DNA from 4 places in the Aeribacillus sp. FSL K6-3256 genome. Region 3 is predicted to be linked to each of the others. Evidence: riboswitches for the same ligand, from Rfam matches in the RefSeq annotation. Region 3 holds a riboswitch; each other region holds the start of a gene.
What was found. Region 3 has a riboswitch for thiamine pyrophosphate ahead of thiT (energy-coupled thiamine transporter ThiT). Riboswitches for the same ligand answer to the same signal wherever they lie in the genome.

Region 1: it holds a riboswitch for thiamine pyrophosphate, as region 3 does, so the genes downstream of both, NSQ84_RS06920 (acetylornithine deacetylase) here and thiT (energy-coupled thiamine transporter ThiT) in region 3, are expected to answer to the same signal.
Region 2: it holds a riboswitch for thiamine pyrophosphate, as region 3 does, so the genes downstream of both, thiC (phosphomethylpyrimidine synthase ThiC) here and thiT (energy-coupled thiamine transporter ThiT) in region 3, are expected to answer to the same signal.
Region 4: it holds a riboswitch for thiamine pyrophosphate, as region 3 does, so the genes downstream of both, tenI (thiazole tautomerase TenI) here and thiT (energy-coupled thiamine transporter ThiT) in region 3, are expected to answer to the same signal.

What each region holds. Positions count from the first base shown of each region.
Region 1 is NZ_CP150188.1:1,421,054-1,425,554, forward strand. It holds gene NSQ84_RS06905 (peroxiredoxin) at 1-403, shown strand, start outside; gene NSQ84_RS06910 (TlpA disulfide reductase family protein) at 496-951, shown strand; gene NSQ84_RS06915 (hypothetical protein) at 1,183-1,851, shown strand; TPP riboswitch at 1,917-2,017, shown strand; gene NSQ84_RS06920 (acetylornithine deacetylase) at 2,142-3,407, shown strand; gene tenA (thiaminase II) at 3,440-4,117, shown strand; gene tenA (thiaminase II) at 4,135-4,501, shown strand, end outside.
Region 2 is NZ_CP150188.1:2,593,184-2,597,684, forward strand. It holds gene floA (flotillin-like protein FloA) at 1-329, opposite strand, end outside; gene NSQ84_RS12500 (NfeD family protein) at 346-1,629, opposite strand; TPP riboswitch at 1,823-1,938, shown strand; gene thiC (phosphomethylpyrimidine synthase ThiC) at 2,073-3,815, shown strand; gene NSQ84_RS12510 (galactosyldiacylglycerol synthase) at 3,863-4,501, opposite strand, start outside.
Region 3 is NZ_CP150188.1:3,239,291-3,243,791, forward strand. It holds gene NSQ84_RS15640 (DUF1992 domain-containing protein) at 1-356, opposite strand, end outside; gene NSQ84_RS15645 (DUF2179 domain-containing protein) at 378-923, opposite strand; gene NSQ84_RS15650 (DUF418 domain-containing protein) at 1,027-2,262, opposite strand; TPP riboswitch at 2,435-2,538, shown strand; gene thiT (energy-coupled thiamine transporter ThiT) at 2,608-3,168, shown strand; gene menC (o-succinylbenzoate synthase) at 3,210-4,319, opposite strand.
Region 4 is NZ_CP150188.1:1,083,471-1,087,971, forward strand. It holds gene mgtE (magnesium transporter) at 1-883, shown strand, start outside; gene NSQ84_RS05290 (monovalent cation:proton antiporter family protein) at 909-2,762, shown strand; TPP riboswitch at 2,817-2,925, shown strand; gene tenI (thiazole tautomerase TenI) at 3,065-3,664, shown strand; gene thiO (glycine oxidase ThiO) at 3,666-4,501, shown strand, end outside.

The sequences.
Region 1 (4,501 bases), 1.8 Mb from region 3:
TTTCGTTTGTCCAACTGAAATCACAGCTATTTCTGACCGTTATGAAGAATTTGAAGATCTTGATGCAGAAGTGATTGGTGTATCAACTGACACAATTCACACACACTTAGCTTGGATTAAAACTCCTCGCGAAGAGAACGGTTTAGGCGATATTAAATATCCGCTTGCAGCAGATACAAATCATCAAGTATCAAGAGACTACGGCGTTTTAATCGAAGAAGAAGGAGTTGCTCTTCGCGGATTGTTCATCATCAATCCAGAAGGCGAACTTCAATATCAAACAGTATTCCATAACAACATTGGCCGCGATGTTGATGAAACATTGCGTGTACTTCAAGCGCTTCAAACTGGCGGACTTTGCCCAGCAAACTGGAAGCCTGGTCAAGAAACGCTTAAAGTATAATGAAGCTTTTCATTCAAAGGGCCTAGCAGTACGTTAGGCCTTTTTTCAAACGATTATTTTTTTGATATTCATTCTTCAAGGAGGAAACGGAAATGAAATTACGTGAGCCAATGCCTGAATTAGTCGGAGCAACAACTTGGCTGAATGGCGAAGTATCGAAAGAGCAATTAATCGGTGAAAAACCAACATTAATCCATTTTTGGTCAATCAGCTGCCATTTGTGTAAAGAAGCAATGCCGAAAGTAAATGAGTTCCGCGATCAATATAAAGATAAACTGAACGTAGTAGCTGTTCATATGCCTCGCTCCGAAAAGGATTTAGATATTGATGATATTAAAAAAGTAGCGGAAGAACACGGGATTACGCAACCGATCTTTGTTGACAACGAACATAAATTAACCGATGCTTTTGAAAATCAATATGTACCTGCATATTATGTTTTTGACAAAAACGGCATTCTTCGCCACTTCCAAGCAGGAGGAAGCGGAATGAAAATGCTGGAAAAACGTGTTAATCGGGTGTTAGCGGAAACAGAAAACGCTGAATGATTCAACCATCTGCAAAACATTGCAGGTGGTTTTTCATTTTAGAAAAATACCTTTCCGGCTTTGAAAGGACTTGTTTTTATTGCTTCGAAGCTTTCAAAAGATAAGCATCTCCATTTACCATTCATCTGACATCCTTTTTCCAGCTCTCAATCCTAAAGAAATGATTCACATTCCAAATCACAACATGCTATAATAAATGATGCTAGTTTGAACAAAAAGGAGCATAGGTGGATGGCAAAACAATCACAAACTTTTTCCATTATGAATCTATTAAAGGTGCTTTTGGCTGTCATCGTTATCCTTTTCCTATTTTATTTGCTTGCATTTAACGACGTCGTCGTGCGTTTTATATCTCTGCTATTAAATGGATGTTTAGTTGTTCTCGCCTTCCTTGTCTATCGGAAAATAGACTATATGATAAAGATGAAAGAAGAACGAAAAGAGCCTATTCAAACCGAAAAGCTGCCTGATGAAACAGAAATGGCGCGAAAAGAACAGCAATTAAATAAACTGGAGCTTGATAAAACGCAATTGTTGGAGGAGCTATTAACAAAAGCCGGTATCGAAGAGGAAGAAAAACAAAAGTACCGAGCCAAAATTAGAGAAAAAGAGGATGAAGCTTCAAAGCTTCAACAAGAGCTAGCATTCATGAAAGGCCGGATTGCCAACTTGATTTTAAAAAGAGATCCTGAGATCGAGCGGATTGTCCTGCTGCTTGATGCGGATTTTATATTAAATCATTCGTTAGTGGAAATTAATCAAAGGTTTCAGGAAATTAGCGGCAGTTTTTCCGAACAATCCATCGAGCATTTGAAAAAGGCTAATTATATTGATCAACATTTGCAATTTACTCGAATTGGTTATCGTGAATTATTAAAGACAGCAAAAAGGATCAATTAACCGTTAGCTTGTATTTTTCTATATTTTATGATTTAATGAAATTAAATGAAAATTTCATAATATTAACATACCACTAGGGGAGCCGAAAGGCTGAGAAAGGCGTGTGCCTTGACCCTTTGAACCTGATCTAGATCATACTAGCGTAGGGAAGTGGTGCAGTAATATCGAAACCTGTCTATGGGTTTTGTATATACTTGCCCGTTCCCTTATATTGGGAACGGGCTTTTTGCATTACAAGGCTGGTTGGCAAACCATTTTTCAAAACAAAATGTTAAGAAAGGGGAGACAACGTGTTACAAACGCTATTTCAGCAAATTGATGAAAGGGAAGAAGAACTTCTGAATCTTCTAAAAACACTCGTATCGTTTGAAACGCCGAGCCCTCCGGCAAGAAATGCAAAAGAGGCTCAAAAGTATGTCGCCTCATATTTGGAAGACATCGGCTTTTCCATTGATCAATGGGATTTATATGAACAAGATCCAGTCGTAGTAGGAACGAAAAAAGGAAAAGATCCAGAAAATTACCACAGTTTAATTATTAACGGGCATATTGATGTCGCTTCAATCGAAGAGGGAGAAGAATGGCTAACGCCTCCTTTTGAGGCAACGGTTAAAGGGGATTACATATATGGACGCGGTGTAGCGGATATGAAAGGGGGAATGGCTGCCAGTCTGTTTGCATTAAAGCTGCTGCAAGAAAACGGCATTGAGCCGGGAGGGGATATCATTTTTCAGTCCGTCGTCGGTGAAGAAGTAGGCGAAGCAGGAACAAAATCGTGCTGCGACCGGGGATATCGAGCTGATTTTGCCATCGTTGTCGATTCAAGCAACTGTGAAATACAAGGGCAGGGCGGGGTGATCACGGGCTGGATTACGATTGAAAGCCCCGAGACATTTCACGATGGCACGAGAAGACAAATGATTCATGCCGGCGGGAAGCTTTTTGGGGCAAGCGCGATTGAAAAAATGATGAAAATTATTGAAGGACTGCGAGAGCTTGAACAGCATTGGGCAGTGATGAAAACGAGCAAAGGCTTTCCGCCTGGTTCTGCCACAATTAATCCAGCAGTGATTGAAGGTGGAAGGCACGCCGCTTTTGTGGCCGATAAATGTTCCCTTTGGATTACCGTTCACTATTACCCGGAAGAGCATTATGTAGAGGTGATCCGGGAAATTGAAGAACATATCCATCATGTTGCAATGGCTGATCCATGGCTTCGGAAATATCCTCCGAAATTTAAATGGGGCGGCACATCGATGATTGAAGATCGAGGAGAAATTTTCCCAGCTTTTTCATATGACGAACATTCACTCGGAGTGAAAACATTACAAAAAGCACATAAACTGGCATTTAATGAGGAAGCAAAGCTGACGATGTCCCCTACTGTGACAGACGGCGGCTGGCTGAGTGAAGCGGGAATTCCCGTCGTTTTATATGGACCGGGCACGCTTGAAGATGCACATTCGGTGAATGAAAAGCTGTCCATCCCCCAATTAAAAACATTTACAAAATCGCTGATCGCGTTTTTATTTGATTGGTATCAGAAAAAACGATGACAATTACAAAAGCTGCGAAAGGGGTAATTCAAATGTTTACAGACCGATTGTATAAAACTGCAAAACCGATTTGGGAAGCGAGTTACCATCATCCGTTTGTTCAAGGAATCGGCAATGGGACGCTGGATATCGACAAATTTCGCTTTTTTATGGAGCAGGATTATCTTTATTTAATCGAATACTGCCGCCTGTTTGCCCTTGGAAGCTTAAAGGCTCACAATCTTCAAACAATGACAGTTTTTGCTGATCTTCTACATTCGACGTTAAAAGTGGAAATGGATTTGCATCGTCAATACGCTGAAAGAATAGGAATAGAGAAGGAAAAATTAGAACAAGTTCAGCCTGCTGCTACAACCGTTGCATATACGAGCTATATGTTAAATGTGTCGCAGCGAGGATCATTGGCAGAACTGGTTGCCGCAGTCCTTCCATGTACATGGAGCTATTATGAAATCGGCACACGCTTACATGAGATTCCTGGTGCCAGTGAACATGAGTTTTACGGCGAGTGGGTAAAAATGTACGCATCAACAGAATTCGGTGAATTGGCAAAATGGCTGAAAGATTTAATGAATGAGCTTGCAGAAGGAAAACGGGAAGAAGAATTGAAATGGCTGGAAGATATTTTTGTCACAACGAGCAAATACGAATATATGTTTTGGGAAATGTCTGAACGAAAAGAAATGTGGCCAATCGAAATCAATTCTTAATATAGGAGAGAATGAACATGAAATTTTCTGAAAAAATTCGAACAAAAGCAGATCCGATATGGCAGGCCAGCTTCGATCATCCATTTGTAAAAGGTATTGCCGATGGGAGTTTGCCGCTTGAATGTTTTCGTTATTACGTTTTGCAAGATTCGTATTATTTAAGCCATTTTGCAAAAGTGCAATCGTATGGAGCGGCAAAAGCAAACGATTTATATACGACATCGCGAATGGCTCAGCATGCACAAGGAACATTTGAAGCGGAATTATCTCTTCATGAAACATTTGCCAAACAGCTGGGAATCACAGAGGAGGAGAAGGCGAATTTTAAGCCGGCCCCAACGGCGTACGCCTATACTTCCCATTTATATCGAGCGGCGATCAACG
Region 2 (4,501 bases), 650 kb from region 3:
CAACGTTCAAAGCTCAATTCAATATTGGCTCTTTCAGCTGCAATTAATGCGTTGACAACTCGATCGACATTTCCTCCTGCCAAATAATGGCTTTCCAATTGATTCGTTGTGACATCAAGGCCGGCTTTATGCGCTTTAATTAACGGATTGATCACTCGACTTGGAATGACTCTGCGCAGCCTCATTCCAATAAGAGTCAAAATACTGATGCGAACGCCAGCTGCTAGAGCAGAAATCCAGAGCATAATCGGCACAAAAGAGAACAAGATGCCAAGCAAAATAAGACCTAATACGATAAGACCTAGTAAAAGAAAAAATGATACATCCATGTGACATACCTACCTCCTATTCATTTTCATTAATAGCTCTTACAACAATTCGTGAGCCTTCTACTTTAACAATTTTCACTTTTTTTCCTTTCTCAATATACGTCCCTTCTGTCACAACATCCAATCTTTCCTCTCCATCGGTCATTACTGTTCCTGCCGGCCGTAAAGCAGTCACAGTTACACCCGTTTTCCCAATTAAATCTGTACGATTTTGATTGGATACATAACCTTTCTCCGTGCTGATTGAATCATTTAAAATAATTTTTTTAAACCATTTCATACGCTTACCAATCACCTTTGACAAAATGAATATTGTGAATATCGAAATGGAACCGGCAATAAAAAGAGAAACCGCCATATGTCCTATATGATCAGCTGCTAAAAATAAACTTAAAAGGACTGAAAGAAAACCGATTGCTCCAATAATTCCTCCTGGAACAAACAACTCTGCAATTATAAGCAGAACCCCAAGCACGAACAAAACAACCGTTTCCAATCCCGCAAGCCCTGCAATAAAATGACCGAAGAAAAACAAAAACAGCGCCAATAGTCCAATAAAACCAGGAATGCCAAACCCAGGAGTGTACAATTCTAACACAAATCCTAAACCGCTAATCGTTAATAATATCGGAATGGTATACATGTTTGTTACAAAACGGGCTATTTTTTCAGCAAACGTCTCCTCAGTCTCTTGGATTTTTGCACCTTCCATTCCGATCGATTTCAAAAGCTCTGCCCGGCTTTTGGCGATGCCTTCACCATACCCGACTTCCATCGCTTGTTTTGCTGTTAATGTTAGTAATTCTCCTTTTTCTGCACCATATTCGGGCATATTCAAGCTGCTGTCTACCATCGCCTCAGCGAACATAGGGTCTCTGCCATGAAGCTCAGCAGCATTTCTCATCTCTGCTTTCCAAAACGATTGCACTTTTACTTCTGCAGCATTGCCATTGGAGTCAATGACAGCCGCTGACCCAATGGTACCGCCAGGATGGTAATATATTTGATCAGCCCTTAATGCTATATAAGCCCCTGCGGAAATCGCATGTTTATTTACATAAGCGATTGTTTTGATATCTGTATCCATAATCATTTTGCCTATTTCTATCGCTGCCTCTAAAGCACCGCCAGGAGTGTTCAATTCAAAAACAATGACATCCGCCTTTTCTTTTTCCGCCTCCTGAATGGATCGTTTAATAAAATGCACCAATCCTTTTTCAATTGTATTTTCAATCGGAATAAAATAAACTGTTTTCCCTTCAGCTGATTTGGCATCAAAAGACGCACAAATAATCGACAAGATGAGCAGCAGAGCGCAAATAGCGAAAAACTTATTGTTTGATTTCAGGCCTCTCCCCCCTTATTTTTTGCCTAATATTATTACGGACAATTGCGCAGAAAGTTTCAAAAATCAACAATTCTGCAAACAAACATGAAACGAAAAAATATTTTCATTATTTTTCATATTATGTTACTATTAAAAAAAATATATAACCATCTACTAGGGGTGTCCAATTAGCTGGACTGAGAGAAGAACGCGCCTGAAGTTCTTCAACCCTTTGAACCTGATCTGGATGATGCCAGCGTAGGGAAGTAGGTAGCGGGAGTATTTTATTGCCTTCTTTTTCTATATTGAATTGATCGGGTTCGTGCTAAAGCGAACCCGTTTTTATTTTTCACGTCCCATCTCCCCTCCTATTTTTCTATGCACATCTTCAGATAAAAAAATGGAGGAGGAGAAAAATGAAACATTATTTCGAAAACATGCAGTTTCCAGCAAGCAAAAAAATTTATGTGACTGGGTCGAGACCCGATATTCGGGTTCCGTTGAGGGAAATTCAATTAACTCCCACGAAAACGGAAGCGGGAACGTTTGAAAATGAACCTGTAAAGGTTTATGACACGAGCGGTCCCTATACAGATCCTGATTTTCAGGCAGATATTCATAAAGGTTTGCCGGCTGTGCGCAAACAGTGGATTTTAGACCGTCATGATGTTGTAGAATATGACGGGCGCCAGGTAAAGCCTGAAGATAATGGATTTCGCAATTGGGAAGATCACAATATTGCCACACCTTTTCATCGAAAGCCTTTCAAAGCAAAAAAAGGTGCTGTCGTTACACAAATGCACTATGCAAAAAAGGGGATCATCACCCCAGAGATGGAGTTTGTGGCGATTCGTGAAAACATGGATCCTGAATTCGTTCGTCAAGAAGTCGCTGCCGGCAGGGCCATTATTCCGTCCAACATTAATCACCCGGAAAGTGAACCGATGATCATCGGCCGGAACTTTCATGTAAAAATTAATGCCAACATTGGCAATTCAGCTGTAACATCGTCAATCGAAGAAGAAGTTGAGAAGATGCTTTGGGCCATCCGCTGGGGCGCTGACACAATTATGGACCTGTCAACAGGAAAAAATATTCATGCAACAAGAGAATTTATCATCCGCAACTCGCCCGTGCCGGTTGGAACCGTCCCGATTTACCAAGCGCTCGAAAAAGTAAATGGCGTTGCTGAAGATTTAACATGGGAAATTTACCGTGATACATTAATTGAGCAAGCAGAACAAGGGGTCGATTATTTTACTATACATGCCGGCGTGCTGCTTCGCTATATCCCTTTGACCGTCAAACGGACGACCGGAATCGTATCCCGCGGCGGTTCGATCATGGCGCAGTGGTGTATGGCGCATCATCAAGAAAACTTTTTATACACTCATTTTGAAGAGATTTGCGAAATTTTAAAAACATATGATATTGCCGTTTCATTAGGTGACGGCTTGCGTCCCGGATCTATTCGAGATGCCAATGATGAAGCGCAATTTGCCGAATTGAAAACGCTCGGTGAATTGACGGAAATCGCCTGGAAACATGATGTCCAAGTCATGATCGAAGGCCCTGGGCACATTCCGATGCATAAAATTAAAGAAAATGTTGATTTAGAAAATGAAATTTGCAAAGGGGCTCCTTTTTATACCCTCGGTCCATTAACGACCGATATTGCTCCCGGCTATGATCATATTACGTCAGCCATTGGAGCAGCCATGATCGGCTGGTACGGAACGGCCATGCTATGTTATGTAACTCCGAAAGAGCATTTAGGCCTTCCCAATAAAGAGGATGTGCGCCAAGGTGTTGTTGCTTATAAAATTGCAGCCCATGCCGCAGATTTGGCAAAAGGGCATCCAGGCGCCCAAATAAGGGATGATGCTTTATCAAAAGCCCGTTTTGAATTTCGCTGGAACGACCAATTTAATCTTTCTCTCGATCCTGAACGGGCACGCGAATATCATGACGAAACTTTGCCGGCAGAAGGAGCGAAAATTGCCCATTTTTGTTCTATGTGCGGTCCAAAATTTTGCTCGATGAAAATTTCCCACAATTTAAGAAAAATGGCCGGTTCAAGTGATTCTGATTTCGTTCAGGAAGGTTTGAGGCAAAAAGCAAAAGAATTTATAGAGGGCGGGTCATCCCTTTATCGATAAATAATTTTCAAACTAATGCTCCTAGAAGCTTTAATGGCTTCCAGGAGCTATTCATTCATTAAACGTTTGATCAATCCCGCTGGTTCAATCGGAGCTAAACTTTTATGATATTCATCCACTTTCGATAAAAATTTTGATAGCTGCTTAGATTGCAGCGCTCGAATAATGGAGGCCGAAATATTTGTTTCCTCTTGCCAATTTCGAAAATCAAACACCATCCCGAATTTCGTTAATTTCTCCAAATTTATTTCTTCCTGTCCTGGAAGAGTGTGGTATACAAATATAGGAATTTTTTTGTATAAACATTCGCTGATTGTCACACCCCCGGGCTTTGTCATGATAAAATCGACGCGATTGTACAGATCGTTCATTTGTTCTCTTGAAGAGATGTAAGGCAAAGGAGTAATTCGTGGATGGTTTTGTTTTATTAATCGATCATAAAGCTTTCTGTTTTTTCCGCATAACACCATATAATGGATATCATCATCGCGGCTGATTTTTTCCGTTATCTTCTCTATTGAACCGACGCCTGAACTTCCTCCCGAAATTAATCCTCGATAAAAACGCATGCTATGTACATGTTCATCTTTCCTTTTTGTAAAATTTGGGTGAATAGGAATCCCTGTAACAAAAATCTGTTCTTTTTTTATACCTTTTTCGAGCAAATAATCTTTCATATATGAGTG
Region 3 (4,501 bases):
TAAACTTTATCTTTATAAAATTGAGATGCAGATGTGTTGAATATATTCCTTTTCTTCACGATTCGTTCCAATGCTAATTGTTTTTCCGACAGCTTTTGTTGTAATTTTTTCCTTTCTGCTTCATCTTCACAGCATTTTAGTAAATCTTGAATAGTTAATAGTTCCTTTTTCAAGTCATTTTCTTGATCGACCATACCGGCGTTTCTCAAAAGACGATAAGCCATTCGGAGTTCTTCCGGAATATCAGACAAATCGTCATGCGGGAGAGGCTTCCCCATCCCGGGAAGTTCTTTAAACTCTCCCTCTTCATATGCCTTTTTGATCCGATCCTCAGCAATTTGTGCAAATATATCCACGCTTCATCCTCCCTTCGACCGTTATGTTCGTTCTTTTTCTAAACGCTTTACCCGCTTTTTCATCGCTTTTGTTAAATATCCGCCTTTAAAAGAACGAATTTCATATGAGCTTAAAAACGCTTTTGGTTCTATTTCATTGACAAGTTTTAAAAATTCTTCCTCCCGAGACCGTTTGGCAACAACTTCCAAACGATACCTAATCGAATTCATTCCTTCTCCTTGAAAGACCGTAACCCCAAAACCAGCCTCCCTCAATTTTTTTACTAATCCGGAATTTTTATCCATTAAATTCACATTGTATGTTACATATCCAAAAGCCAGCTTTTTCTCCAGTTCACCGCCCAACAACAGCCCTGCACCAAAACCGATAATATATGCACTAATATTGTAAATATTAGATAAATCTTGAAAAACTATTCCTAAAGCGACAATATAAATCGCTGCTTCTAGCAAACCTATACCAGCAGCAGCCTTTGTTTGATTTTTCACTAACAAAATAGTTCGGATCGTCAATACTGGTACATACAATAATTGCAGCAAAAAAATAAAAATTGCTTGTAGAAACATGTTGCCTAGACACTCCTTTGTTCCATCATACTATAAATTATTTTCAAAAAGAAAGAGCTATCATAAACTCAAAATCTGAGATTTGAAACTACATTTTTACAATTCATCTTGATCTGTTATTATGCTTCGAAACTTCCTTTTTCATGCGAATAGGCTGGCGCTTGAAATACATCGCTGTTCTCCATACCCACTCCAACGGCCCTAATTGAAAATATTTAAACCAAATATGGCTGATGATAAGCTGCACGGCAAAAATTGCGAGTGCAAGCCAAAAACCGGCGAAGGGGTATACTTTACCGTACAATCCCAATCCGTAATGATAAAAAATATATGTACAAATAACAGATTGCATGATGTAATTTGTCAATGACATGCGTCCAACAGGCGCAATCTTCTTAACAATTTGCCGACAGATTGGGTGAAAATATAAAAATATGAGAGAGATCACATAAAACAACATGAGAAATGGTGCACCGAACACCATGTAAAAACTATTTTTAGCGGTGACCGCAAAAATATTTAACGGAAGCCCAATGATAAGCCCGAAAAACCAGATGGCTGTTAATAACCTTCGATGCTTCTCCGGTTCTTGAAAAAGCTTTTGTTTCGCAAATATCATGCCAACTAAAAACATGCTGATATATGGGAGCATGTTTATTATATAGACAAGCGGTTGAAAAGGCCACATGCCAGACATAGACATGTAAAAAAGCCGATCATGAATACGCTGATGGAAAATATCAGTAAAACTTCCGTTTTGATATGAATGGATTGCGTTTCTTGCCTCCTCTTCCAGTAAGGCAGCCTGCTCTCTTTTTTGGACTAAAGCATCCTCACCATTGGATACAGCCGTCATCAAACCAATAAGGAGCAAATATAAACTAAATAAACATACAGTCCATACCAAAAGGGTTTTCCAGGAACACTTCCGGAAAAAAAGGAGAAGAAACCCCAGCACAGCATAATCCATTAAAATGTCTCCATCCCAAATGAAAAATGAATGAATTAGTCCAAATACAAAAAGCACCACCAGTCTGCGTATATATATAGAAACAAAGTTCCTGCCGTTTCCTAAAGCCCGTTCCTCCATGATGATGATTCCAAATCCGAACAATAATGAGAACATTGTAATAAACTTCATTTGTACAAATATTTCCAAAATATTTTTCGTTAGAAAATCCCATGTTCTCCATGTTTCAGTAAAAAAATTTTCGCTGCCTATTTGGTATAAATATACATCTGGATAGCTGAAATGCGCCATATTCACAAGTAAAATGCCAAATATCGCAGCCCCCCGCACCACATCCACTACTTCATAACGCTCACGTTTAAGATTCAAACCAAAACCCCCATTCTGAAAAAAGTTCTTATTGTTAACGCCCTTTTTTCATTACTTTTTGTCCAAAGGCTGCATTTCAGCTTTATCGTGTTTAAATTTATTTGAATATAGCGAAAAAAGAATGACAATTTTCTTATAGTCTATTATGATAGACATAAGATTCGAATATCAACAGATCCACAAGGGGAGCTATATGCTGAGAGTGGACGGATATTTCGTCCAGACCCTTTGAACCTGTTAGTTAATGCTAGCGTAGGGATGTGGAAGTATACTGATCCATGATACAGCCTTTTTCCCCCTTATGGATATTTGTTGATAGCAAATAATATACAGGGGGTTTTATTTTTGGAAAAAAATCGCTTATTACTATTAATAGAAGCAGCAATCTTTGCAGCATTGGCAGTTATACTTGATCTTCTCCCTTCCATTCAATTATCATCAGCCATTTCTATATCCATTGCCATGGTGCCTGTACTCATATTATCGTTTCGATCCGGTGCAAAGATTGGCTTCATTTCCGGCTTTTTATGGGGATTATTGCAAATTGTATTAGGTGATGCATACATCCTGACGCCTGTTCAAGGCTTCATCGACTATTTTCTAGCTTTTTCCTTTATCGGTTTAGCCGGTCTTTTCAGCAAAACTATCCAAAATAAGCTGAAAGATGGAAAGAAAAGCTCTGCTCTTGTTTTCATCATCTTTGGCGTCTTCATCGGAGCTTTTGCACGTTATTTTTGGCATTTTATCAGCGGTGTCTTTTTCTTCGGAGAATATGCACCAGAAGGAATGTCAGCGGTCGTTTATTCTTTGATCGTAAACGGCATTACGATGATAGGAGCCTTTGTATTATGCGCTGTCGTTACTGTTATTCTCATTATGGCGGCGCCAAGATTGGTTGTAAAATAAACAAAATCATCCTCTGCAAAACATGCAGAGGATAATTTTGTTTATAGGGTAAATACTTTCGTTTCAACAGTGTATTTTTTTAATTTTTCACGGCTTACATGAAAACCGATCCCCGGGTTATCAGGCAAGGCAATTTTTCCATTATAAACCGATATTTCCGGTTCAATAATATCTTCTTCCCAATACTTAGATGAACTGGATATATCTCCTGGCAGTGTGAATTGTTCAAGTGTCGCTAAGGCTATATTATGGGCCCGTCCAATCCCTGATTCAAGCATCCCTCCGCACCAAACTGGAACATTTTGCTCTTTGCAAAAATCATGGATTTTTTTTGCTTCTGTCAAACCGCCAACACGGCCGATTTTTATATTCATAATTTTGCAGCTTCGAAGTTCAACAGCCTTTCGAGCATCTTCGAAGGAACAAATACTTTCATCTAAACAGATCGGTGTGTCCAATTCTTTTTGAAGTTTGCTATGATCCACAATATCATCGTGCGCAAGAGGCTGCTCAATCATCATTAATTGAAACTCATCCAATTGTTTTAGATGATTTATATCTTTTAATGTATAGGCACTGTTCGCATCAGCCATTAAATCCAAGTTCGGAAAATGCTTCCGTATTTCCTTAACTACTTCAATATCCCAACCTGGTTTAATCTTTATTTTTACTCTCTTGTATCCTTCCTCCTGATATTGTTCAATAAGACTGATTAAATCTTTTATTGTTGGCTGAATACCGATGCTCACCCCAGCTTCAACTTCTTTTTTCATTCCCCCGAGAGCTTGTGAAAGAGGTATATTTTGCTGTTTTGCATATAGATCCCACACGGCACCTTCCAAAGCCGCTTTTGCCATATAATTTCTGCGAATAAAACGAAACGATTCAGCCAACTCACGAGGATGATGAAACGTCGTCTTTGATAAAATCGGAATGAGGAAATCTTCGATCATGTGCACAGTTGTTTTCACGGTTTCTTCTGTATACCATGGAATGGAAAAAGCAACCCCTTCTCCAAAACCGGCTGCACCATCATCATCCTTTACTTCTACGATCAACAATTCGCGATCGTGAATGTCTCCATAGCTAGTAGAAAATGGGGCTTTCAAACGCATCTGTAATATATGCAAAACAATTTTCTTAATTTTTATCAATTAAGAGCATCTCCTTTTTTAAACAAGCTCTCAGCTAAGTTCGACAAAATCATTGCCATTCGCCAGAGGGCTCGATATTTCCCGGAAAATATTTCTTAAAATAGCGAATCCACTCGAACGTTTGTTTTACACTAATTATAAAATAAACGCTTTCTTAATGTAAAGGAGCAAGGGATTTC
Region 4 (4,501 bases), 1.6 Mb from region 3:
GCTGCGGAAAGAAGCTCCTGATGCGGAAACAATATATTATTTATATGTGATTGACGAAGAGAAACATCTTGTTGGCGTCCTGTCGTTAAGAGATTTAATTGTTCATGAAGACGATACTTTGATTGCTGACATTATGAAAAAGAAAGTCTACTCGGTATCTGTGGCGGATGATCAGGAAGAAGTAGCAAGAAAGATGAAGGACTACAATTTTTTGGCTCTTCCGGTTGTTGATTTTCAACATCGTCTTGTTGGAATTATAACTGTTGATGATATTATTGATGTGCTGGACGAAGAGGCTTCTGACGATTACTCGAAACTGGCCGCTGTCTCGGATGTAGATTCATATGATCCGAATGCTGTTTCTGCTGCCAAAAAAAGATTGCCATGGCTTATTATTCTCCTATTTTTAGGAATGTTCACCGCCGGCCTAATCGGCCAGTTTGAAGAAACGTTGAACAAAGTGGCAACTTTAGCGCTCTTTATACCATTAATTGCAGGGATGGCTGGAAATACAGGAACACAAGCTCTCGCTGTTGCCGTAAGAAGAATTGCAACAGGCGAAGGCACTTCCGAACGCGTGTGGAAAATTATTCTCAAAGAAGCTGGAACCGGCTTGATTACCGGAACAGTATGCGGAATTGTTGTTGCACTGACAATTTTTATTTGGAAGCAGAAATTTTTCTTAGGACTGCTAGTGGGTCTTTCCATATTGTCAACGCTGACTGTTGCGACAATTGCCGGGGCGTTTGTTCCTCTTGTCATGCACAGGCTTCGCATTGACCCGGCTGTGGCCTCCGGTCCATTTATTACAACGATTAATGATATGATCAGCATTTTGATTTATTTTGGCATGGCGACACTATTTATGAACTATTTGCTCTAACAAAATTAGCTAAAGGAGGCGCAATATGGAATCACATGCAGTAACCTCTCTTGTCATCGTGCTGGTCGGCGCTTTTTTAACCCCGATTTTGCTGCATCGGTTCAAACTGACATTCATTCCTGTCGTCGTTGCGGAAATTATTGTCGGATTAATCATCGGGAAAACGGGATTTAATTTAGTGCAGGAAGATGTATGGCTGGCAACTCTCTCAACGCTGGGATTTATATTTCTCATGTTTTTAAGCGGGCTTGAGATTGATTTCACCATTTTCTCCAAAGAGAAGAAAAAAGAAGAAAAGCTGCCCAACGGAAAAAACGCTCCTCATACTTTTTTGGTTGCGTCAATTGTTTTTCTTGGCATTTTCGTTGTTTCATTACTTTTATCGTATTTGTTAATGTGGATGGGATTTATCCGCAATGCCTTTTTCATGACGTTAGTGATTTCAACGATTTCTTTAGGAGTAGTAGTGCCGACGCTGAAAGACGAGCAGATTATGAAAACAAACATCGGCCAAATTATTTTGCTGGTGGCTGTCATAGCCGACCTTGTCACCATGATTTTGCTGGCGGTTTTTGTCTCCTTAAACAGCGAAGGAGAAAGCAATACATGGCTTCTGCTTCTTTTGTTTGCAGCAGGCGTACTGCTTTACTTCATTGGCAAAAGGTTTAAAAGTCGATCCTTTATTAAAACGATGTCAAAAGGAACGGTTCAAATTGGAACAAGGGCGGTTTTTACGTTAATTCTCGCACTTGTAGGTTTATCGGAAACGCTTGGGGCAGAAAATATTTTAGGCGCCTTCCTTGCGGGAGTTTTAGTCTCGCTTTTATCGCCTAATTCAGACTTGGTGCAAAAGCTAGATTCGTTTGGTTACGGTTTTTTAATCCCGATCTTTTTTGTCATGGTAGGGGTGGAATTGGATTTATGGGAATTGATCAAAGATCCGAACCTTCTTTTGTTAATTCCTTTGTTATTTCTCGCCCTCTTGATCTCAAAGTTTATTCCCGTTTTTGTGCTGAGAAAATGGTATGATACGAATACAACGATTGCGGCGGCGTTCTTGTTGACTGCTACTTTATCATTAGTTATTGCGGCAGCTGAAATTGGACAGCGAATCGAACTGATTGATAAGCAAATGGCTGACGCATTAATAGTAGTTGCCGTGTTAACAAGCATTATCACGCCGATAGGATTTAAAAAATTATTCCCCAAAAAAATGGCGGTGCAGCCAAAAAAGAAAATTGCTTTTATTGGTGCAAATCAAATGACCCTTCCAGTCACAAGGGAATTGGACAAAAATTTGTATGAAGCAACCGTATATCATACACAGCAAGACAAAATTGAAAACGGGACTGCTCAATCGGTGTTTAAAATTGAAGAATTGAAAGACTATTCGATAGAATCATTGAATGAACACCACATAATGGAAGCTGATATAGTAATAGTGGCTACTGGGGATGAAGAAAGAAATGCGGAAATTGCGACATATGCAAAAGAATGCGGCGTAGAACAGGTCATCGCCTCTATTTCTTCCCCGGAGTTGGATCAAGCATTAAAAGAAAAGGGGATCAGCGTATTTTCCGTCATGCTGTCAACAAAAACGCTGCTCAGGGCTTTGATCGAATCGCCTGGCGTTATGCGGATCTTAACAAACCAAGACAACTCTCTTTATCAAATTAATATGAATAACCGAAAATATGATGGAATGAAGCTTCGATACTTTCCGTTTACAGGAGATTGTATCTTTGTCCGGATTTTTCGAGGTGAAGATTCCATTGTGCCTCACGGCGATACCGAATTGAAAAAAGGGGACCGCTTGATTGTAACGGGTTCCCGCAAATATGTAAATGAGTTAAAAGATGAGCTGGAATTTAGCAAATAATATTTGCAAACAAAACAAATTGTGATAGCATGAAATTAGTATGAAAATTTAATAAGCATCCACTAGGGGAGCCTTTGGAAAGGCTGAGATTAAAGTGTTGACTTTAAGACCCTTTGAACCTGATCTGGATGATGCCAGCGTAGGGAAGTGGGAATTTGAAACATATGTCTGATATTCCATTACCACTTTCCAGCAAGGAAGGTGGTTTTTTATTGTTTCCAGTCTCACCCTTGGACAGCTGCTTTCCAGTTTTGAACCTTGAAAGACGAGTGTGAGCGTCTTTCTCATGAAAGGAATGTACAATGTTGGAGCTTCATGCCGTAACAGACGGAACAAAACCAGTCAACGAGCTAATACGCATAATTTTGTCCATATCAGATCATGTTGATTACGTTCATATACGAGAAAAAAATAAAAGACCATGTGAGATCATTCATCTTGTAGAACAGCTTTTGGCAAACGGGATAAGGAGAGAACAGCTTGTTATCAACGATCGGCTCGATGTTGCGCTCCTAACAGGCGTTCAAAATGTTCATCTTCCGGGAACCGGCCTGCCGGTAAAAAAAGTGAAAAGCGCTTTTCCGCAAATAAAAGCCGGTGTCAGCGTCCATTCATTAGATGAAGCGGTAAAAGCAGAAAAAGACGGAGCAGACTATTGTTTTTTCGGAAACGTTTTTGAAACGAACAGTAAAAAAGGACTTCCGGCAAAGGGAACAGATTTGCTTGGGAAAATCGTTGGACACGTCAATATTCCTATTATCGCCATCGGTGGGATCACGCCTGATAATATGCAAAAGGTTTTAGAAAAAAAAGCAAGCGGTATTGCCGTTATGTCCTATATCTTTTCTTCGAAAGATCCAGAGAGCGCTGCCAAACTTTTCAGGAAAGGGGAAGCTTTTTAAAATGAACGTTTTTGATGTTGGAATCATCGGGGGAGGGGTCATCGGCCAAGGGATCGCCTATGAGCTATCAAAAGCAGGGCTGAAGACCGCCGTGTTTGAAAGCGGCGAAATCGGAGGTAAAGCGACATCCGCTGCAGCAGGAATGCTGGGTGCCCATTCTGAAAATGAAAAAAGAGACATATTTTTTGAGCTATGCTTAGAGAGCCGAAATTTATATCCGAGCCTTGCAAAAGAATTATTGGAGCAATCTGGTGTGGATATTGAGCTTGTGCAGGAAGGCATGTATCGGCTTGCATTTACTGAGGAAGAAGGCCGCTTTCTGCAATCGCTTGCAGATGAGAATGAACTAGAATGGCATTCAAGGGAAAACGTACTGGCAAATGAGCCACATGTTTCTGAAGACATTGCGGGAGCTCTTTGGCTTAAGCATGACGGCCAAGTGAAAGGTTCATCTGTTTGCCACGCATATGCGAAAGGCGCTAGAAAATATGGTGCATCTATTTTTGAACAATGTCCTGTTTTCGACGTGATTAAAGAGGGAAAAGCATACAAGCTTGTCACTTCCCAAGGAGTTTTTATATGTGGAAAAGTCGTCGTTTCAAGCGGAGTTTGGAGTGGCTTTTTCTTTGAAAAGCTGGGGCTGAGAAATCCAATGAAGCCCGTTAAAGGAGAATGCTTAGCCATAAAACCGAAAAAACTGGTGATCAACAAAACAGTGTTTTACGAGCACTGTTATATCGTACCGAAAAAAGACGGCACCGTTATTATTGGAGCAACTTCTTATGAAAACGACTGGGATACGCATCCGACAGTCAAAGGAGTATCCGAATTAATGAT